DNA from 2 places in the Xanthobacter lutulentifluminis genome. Region 1 is predicted to be linked to the other one. Evidence: riboswitches for the same ligand, from Rfam matches in the RefSeq annotation. Region 1 holds a riboswitch; the other holds the start of a gene.
The links. A riboswitch is a leader RNA that binds a small molecule or an ion and turns the genes downstream of it on or off. The one in region 1 is predicted to bind thiamine pyrophosphate.
Positions count from the first base shown of each region.

Region 2: another riboswitch for thiamine pyrophosphate. It lies ahead of thiC (phosphomethylpyrimidine synthase ThiC); the one in region 1 lies ahead of thiO (glycine oxidase ThiO).

Region 1 is NZ_CM195525.1:2,669,791-2,673,190, reverse strand. Features, by position in the region: gene thiS (sulfur carrier protein ThiS) at 1-5, opposite strand, end outside; gene thiO (glycine oxidase ThiO) at 11-1,213, opposite strand; TPP riboswitch at 1,202-1,301, opposite strand; gene V5F49_RS12235 (glutathione S-transferase family protein) at 1,388-2,005, shown strand; gene V5F49_RS12230 (NUDIX domain-containing protein) at 2,173-2,613, shown strand; gene sppA (signal peptide peptidase SppA) at 2,767-3,400, shown strand, end outside.
Region 2 is NZ_CM195525.1:4,132,248-4,135,647, forward strand. Features, by position in the region: gene V5F49_RS19190 (tellurite resistance TerB family protein) at 1-683, opposite strand, end outside; gene V5F49_RS19195 (thymidylate synthase) at 832-1,626, opposite strand; TPP riboswitch at 1,776-1,904, shown strand; gene thiC (phosphomethylpyrimidine synthase ThiC) at 1,990-3,400, shown strand, end outside.

The DNA.
Region 1 (3,400 bases):
TCCATGGGTCTCACTCCGCCGCCGCGCGCGGGCGGAAGCGGTCCGGCCCGAACGGGGCGGCCACCTGAGCCATGCGGCCGTTCAGGACGTAGTCGGCAATCACGTCGGTGGTCACCGGCAGCAGCAGGATGCCGTTGCGATGGTGGCCGGTGGCATGGACCAGACCGTCCACCTCGCCGCTGGGACCGAGAATGGGTGCGTCATCGCGGCTGCCGGGCCGGAAGCCGACCCACTGCTCGAGGATCGACAGCTCCTCCAGCGTCGGCAAGGCGCGCCACGCATTGGTGAGCAGCGCCAGCTGGCCGCCGGCGGTCAGGTCCGGGTCGAAGCCCTTCTCCTCGGTGGTGGCGCCGATGATGAGGCGGCCGTCGCGGCGCGGAACCAGATAGGCGCTCGGCGCCCACAGCACGTGGGAGAGAATCGGCGCGGCCGGGTCCATGCGCAGCGCCAGCATCTGCCCCTTGATGGGGCGCACCGGCAGCGGCGCGGCGGGGGCGATGTCCACCCCCCGGCTCCAGGCGCCGGCGGCCAGCACCACCACGTCGGCGGGATGCAGCGTCTCCCCCGCGAGAACGCCGCGCACGCGGCCTCCGGCCGTCTCCACCCGCGCCACCGGGGTGTGCTCGAAGATGCGCGCGCCGGCCTTGCGGGCGGCCACGTCGAGCGCCGCGGCCACCTTGCGGTTGTCCACCTGATGGTCTTCCGGCGTGAAGATGCCGCCGGCGAGGCGCGGCGCGAGATAGGGCTCGCGCCGGCGCACCTCGGCGGCCGAGAGCCATTCCACCGGGAGGCCGAGGCCGGTCTGGAAGGCGAACAGATGCTTGAGCCGCGCAAGGTCGTCGGCGGTGAGGGCGATGGTGAGGGTGCCCTCGGTGCGCAGGTCCACGCTCTGCCCGGAGGCCGCCTCCAGCCCGGCGGCGAAGGCCGGCCACAGGGTCTGGCTGGCGCGGTTGAGGGCGAGCAGGCCCTCCTCCCCCGGCTCGGCCTCGGCGCAGGCGGCGAGCATGCCGGCGGCGGCGCGGCTCGCGCCCTGCCCCACGGCGCCGGCGTCGAACAGCTCCACCGGGCAGCCCGCCTCCGCAAGGCGCCAGGCCAGCGCAAGGCCGATGACCCCGCCGCCGACGATGGCGACGCGCGGACGCGCCTTCCCCGCCGCAGCGACGCCGGAGGATGTGGAAGACGGTGACAGAACGGACGACAAGCTCTCGCTCATCGGCATCTCCCTACGCTGGCATGATCCAGACAGGTTCGATGGGTGTGATCTCAGCCGCGCATGATGCGTGGCACCCCAGGCCGTTCTGGTATTATCCATGCCTTGCACCGGATCGCAAGCATCCCGGCAAATCATCGGGCCGCGTCCCGCCGCCCGGAACACGGAGGAGACCTCATGCTGAAGCTCTATTGGGCGCCGCGCACGCGCGCCTTCCGCATCCTGTGGCTGCTGGAGGAGGCGGGCCTGCCCTACGAGCTCGAGCTGGTGGACATCCGCGCCGGAGCGCAGGACACGCAGGCGTTCCGCCGCATCAATCCCATGGGCAAGGTGCCGGCGCTGGCGGACGGCGACGCCCATGTGAGCGAAAGCGGCGCCATCTGCGCCTATGTGGCGGAAAAGGCGCCCCATCTCGCCCCGCCGGTGGGCGATCCGCTGCGCGCGCGCTATCTCACGCTCCTGTTCTTCTCCTCCGGCTGCGTCGAGGCGGCCTATGTGCAGCGCATGGCGGGGGTGAACCTGCCCAAGGTCTCGGCCGGCTGGGGCAGCTTCGATCTGGTGATGGATGTGATCGACCAGTCGCTTGCCAACGGCCCCTGGCTGCTGGGCGATCGCTTTTCCGCCGCCGACGCCATGCTCGGCCTCGACCTGTGGTACGGCATCCACCTGCTCAAGGCGGTCGAGCCAACCCCCCGCATGGCCGACTACGTGGCGCGCCTCGCCGCCCGCCCGGCCTTCCGGCGGGCCGAGGCCATCGAGGCGGAGACGCTCGCCGCCGCCCCGACTGCCAGCTAGAGCCTTTCCGAACGGGGCCGATGCCGGACTGCGCGAGCGAGGAGGCGGATCGCAAGCCCCGGGTGGCATTTGCGTGCATCGATGGAAATGCGGAAGCGCCGGCTCCGCCTGCCACGGATGCATCACGGATACATGGCGGGGCCGTCCGCTTCAGCTATGCTCGCGTCATGCGTCCGGTGTTCTCCTTCCTGCGCCGCGTCCGCCACGGCATGACGCTCGGCGTGCGCGTGCTTGCCCTCGATGGCGCGGGGCGGGTGCTGCTGGTACGCCATTCCTATGTGGCCGGCTGGCACCTGCCCGGCGGCGGCGTGGATCTGGGCGAGAGCGCGGAGACCGCCGCCCGCCGCGAGCTGCGCGAGGAGGCGAACGTGGAGGCCGAGGGGCCGCTCAGCCTCGCCGGCGTCTATTTCAATCCGCGCGTGGGCGGGCGCGACCATGTGGTGCTGTTCCGCGCCGAGCGCCTGGCCATCGGCCCGCGTCCGGAGCGGAACCTCGAAATCCTCGCCACCGGCTTCTTCGCGCCCGACGCCTTGCCGGAGGACGTTTCCCCCGCCACCATGCGCCGTCTGGCCGAATGGCGCGGCGCGCCGGCAAGCGACATGTGGTGAGCCTGCCCGGGATGCACCCGCGGCGGCGCTGTCCGGACGTACGCCTTGCCAAGGCGGCGGCGCCTGCTTAAGTCCGGCCCATCATCCCGTCCGCCCGGCGCGGGCGCCCCGCGCCCCGGTTCGCCGCGAACACCCGCGCCAAGGAGGCCCGTCATGTCGCTCGACGCCGAACAGATCGTCGAACGCCGCCGGCTGCGGCGGAAGATCACCTTCTGGCGCACGCTCGGCGTGCTCGCCGTCATCGCCGCGGTGGCGGTGGGCGTGGGCGCGGTGGTCGGCGGCGGCGTGCCGTCGAGCTCGCCGCACATCGCCCGCGTCACCATCGGCGGCATCATCCGCAACGATCGCGAGCGGGTGGAGCTGCTGGAGGAGATCGGCCGCTCGCGCGCCCGGGCGGTCATCCTCTCCATCGACAGCCCCGGGGGCACGGTCACCGGCTCCGAGCAGCTCTATGACGCGCTGCGCCGCCTCGCGGAGAAGAAGCCCGTGGTGGCGGTGGTGGAGGGCATCGCCGCCTCCGGCGCCTATATCGCGGCGCTCGGCGCCGACCACATCGTGGCCCGCCGCAACGCGCTGGTGGGTTCGGTGGGCGTCATCTACCAGTATCCCAACGTCACCGACCTGCTCAAAAGCGTGGGCGTGACGGTGGAGGACATCAAGTCCTCGCCCCTCAAGGCCTCGCCCAACCCCTACACGCCTACCACGCCGGAGGCCCGCGCCGCGGTGGATTCGCTGGTGCGCGACAGCTACGCCTGGTTCAGGGGGCTGGTGGGCGAGCGCCGCAAGC
Region 2 (3,400 bases), 1.5 Mb from region 1:
ATGACGGCGAGGCCGCCGTATTTCATCAGGTCGCCGCTGCCGGAGCGCGGCGCCGGCGCAGGAGTGGGAGCCGGCGTGGGAGCTGGCGCGGGGGCCGGCGCCGCCGAGCCGGGGAAGGGGGGAGGCGCGGGGAATGCATCGTCAGGCGTGGCAGGCGAAGAGCCGCCGCGGCCGAGGGCATCCTGCGCGAGGTCGCCGAGATCGCCGGGCGCCCCGCCGGAGCTCCGTCCGGGCGATGGCGCGCCGCCGCCGAGGATCTGGCCGAGAATGTCGTCCAGCCCGCCGGGCAGGCCGCCCTGTCCGCCCGGCGCGCGGCCGCCGCCGGGCGCGCCGCCCGATACGCCGCCACCCGGCGCGCCGCCGCCGAGGATCTGGCCGAGGATGTCCTCGAGGCCGCCGGGCAGGCCGGCCTGTCCGCCCGGAGCGCGCCCGCCGCCGGCACCGCCCGGCGCGCCACCGCCGCCGAGCACCTGGCCGAGAATGTCACCGAGCCCGCCGGGCAGGCCGCCCTGGCCGCCCCCCGGTGCGCGGCCGCCCGCGCCGCCGCCGAGCACTTGCCCGAGGATATCGCCGAGGCCGCCGGGCAGACCCTGCGCCGCCTGCGCCGGCGTGCCGCCGCCGCGCACGCCGCCGCCGAGTGCCGCTCCGATGAGCTGGCCGAGAAGACTGCCCGCATCCGCCATGAGATCCTCCCTGGAGCATGTTCCGGCCGGTCGCCCGGCCGTCCCTGGTGCGCGGCCGCCGCGCGGTGCGGCGGTTCCCCGGAAACGCGCCGGGGCTCGCCAGCTGCGCGAGCCGGCGCGATCGCGACGATCCGTGCCGCCGCGTGCCCTAGACCGCCACCGGCGCCTTGATGGCCGGGTGCGGATCGTAGCCGTGAATGCTCACATCCTCGTAACGGAACGCGAACAGGTCCGTGACTGCCGGGTTGAGCACGAGACGGGGCAGGGGGCGCGGCGTCCGCTTCAGCTGCTCGCGCGCCTGATCGAGATGGTTGAGATAGAGGTGCGCGTCGCCGAGCGTGTGGACGAAATCGCCGACGCCGAGCCCCGTCACCTGCGCCACCATGTGGGTGAGCAGGGCGTAGGAGGCGATGTTGAACGGCACGCCGAGGAACACGTCCGCCGAGCGCTGGTAGAGCTGGCAGGAGAGCTTGCCGTCGGCCAAGTAGAACTGGAACAGGCAGTGGCAGGGCGGCAGCGCCATCTTCGGCACGTCCGCCGGGTTCCAGGCGGTGACGATAAGCCGGCGGGAATCGGGATTGCGGCGCAGGTCGGTGAGGAGCTGGGCGATCTGGTCGATCACGCCGCCGTCCGGCGTCGGCCACGAGCGCCACTGGTGGCCGTAGACCGGGCCGAGCTCACCGTTCGCATCCGCCCACTCGTCCCAGATGGAGACGCCGTTCTCCTTCAGGTAGCGGATGTTGGTGTCGCCGGCGAGGAACCACAGAAGCTCGTGGATGATGGACTTCAGGTGCAGCTTCTTGGTGGTGACGAGCGGGAAGCCGTCGCCCAGCGCGAACCGCATCTGATGCCCGAACACGGAGAGCGTGCCGGTGCCGGTGCGGTCCTCCTTGCGGGCGCCCTCGGCGAGGATGCGGCTCAGAAGCTGGTGGTAGGCGTCCATGGCTCGATCTGCTCCGGCGTCGATCCCCGCGCGGGAGCAGGACTCTACAGGGGCGGCACCCGCCCCGCCACCGTGCGGCGCACGCTGTCCACGGGCGCGGCATGGTGCGGTGCAGCGTTGACAGTGGGCTCTGGTATACAGCACACTCGCACCGTTCCAAGGGGGGCCCCGCGCCGGGGCTGAGATTTCGCGAATCCGGGCGGCACGCCCGGCGCCGCGATGACCCTTCGAACCTGATCCGGGTCATACCGGCGAAGGGATCGGAACCCGTGCGCTCCCGGCACGTCACGTCGCCGCCGCACCCGTCTCCTAGCTCTAACCCCGGCTCTCGTTGAAAGCGCAAGCTGAACGGAGAACCGCATTATGCTGGACGAAGCCTCGACGTCCTCCCTGAAGGTCACCACCGGGCCCCTGCCGCATTCGCGCAAGGTGTTCGTCCCCGCCGCCCGTCCGGACGTGCGTGTCGCCATGCGCGAGATCGCGCTCACCGATCCCGCCGAGAAGCCGCTGCGGGTGTACGACACCTCCGGTCCCTATACCGATCCCGAGGCGGTCATCGACCTCACCCGCGGCCTTGCGCTGCTGCGCGCCCAGTGGATCCGCGAGCGCGGCGACGTGGAGGAGGTGGAGGGCCGGGCCATCAAGCCCGAGGACAACGGCCTGAAGGCCGGCCAGACCTCGTCGCTGCCGCAGTTCGACCTCTCCGGCCGCAAGCCGCTGCGCGCCAAGGCCGGCAAGCGCCCGACCCAGATGGCCTACGCCCGGGCCGGCATCATCACGCCGGAGATGGAATATGTGGCCGCGCGCGAGAACCTCGCCCGCGCCAATGGCGGCGCCCACCCGCACCATCAGGCCATGGGCCTCGGCGCGGCCATCCCCGCCGAGATCACGCCGGAGTTCGTGCGGCAGGAGGTGGCGCGCGGCCGCGCCATCATCCCCAACAACATCAACCACCCCGAAACCGAGCCGATGGCCATCGGCCGGAACTTCCTCGTCAAGATCAACGCCAACATCGGCAATTCGGCCGTGACCTCGGGCGTGGCGGAGGAGGTGGACAAGCTGGTGTGGGCGACCCGCTGGGGCGCCGACACGGTGATGGACCTGTCCACCGGCAAGAACATCCACACCATCCGCGAATGGATCATGCGCAACTCGCCGGTGCCCATCGGCACCGTGCCGCTGTATCAGGCGCTGGAGAAGGTGAACGGCATCGCCGAGGACCTCACCTGGGAGATCTTCCGCGACACGGTGATCGAGCAGGCCGAGCAGGGCGTGGACTACATGACGGTGCACGCCGGCGTGCGCCTGCCGTTCGTGCCGCTCACCGCCAACCGCGTCACCGGCATCGTCTCGCGCGGCGGCTCGATCATGGCCAAGTGGTGCCTCGCGCACCACAAGGAGAGCTTCCTCTACGAGAATTTCGAGGAGCTGTGCGAGATCCTCGCCCAGTATGACGTGGCCTTCTCGCTCGGCGACGGCCTGCGCCCCGGCTCCATCGCCGACGCCAACGACGCCGCGCAGTTTGCCGAGCTCGAGACGCTCGGCCAGCTCACCGAGATCGCCTGGAAGCACGATTGCCAGGTGATGATCGAGGGCCCTGGCCACGTGCCCCTGCACCTCATCCGCGAGAATGTGGAGAAGCAGCTGAAGGTCTGCCACGAGGCGCCGTTCTACACCCTCGGCCCGCTGGTGACGGACATCTCCCCCGGCTACGACCACATCTCCTCGGCCATCGGCGCGGCGATGATCGGCTGGTTCGGCACGGCGATGCTCT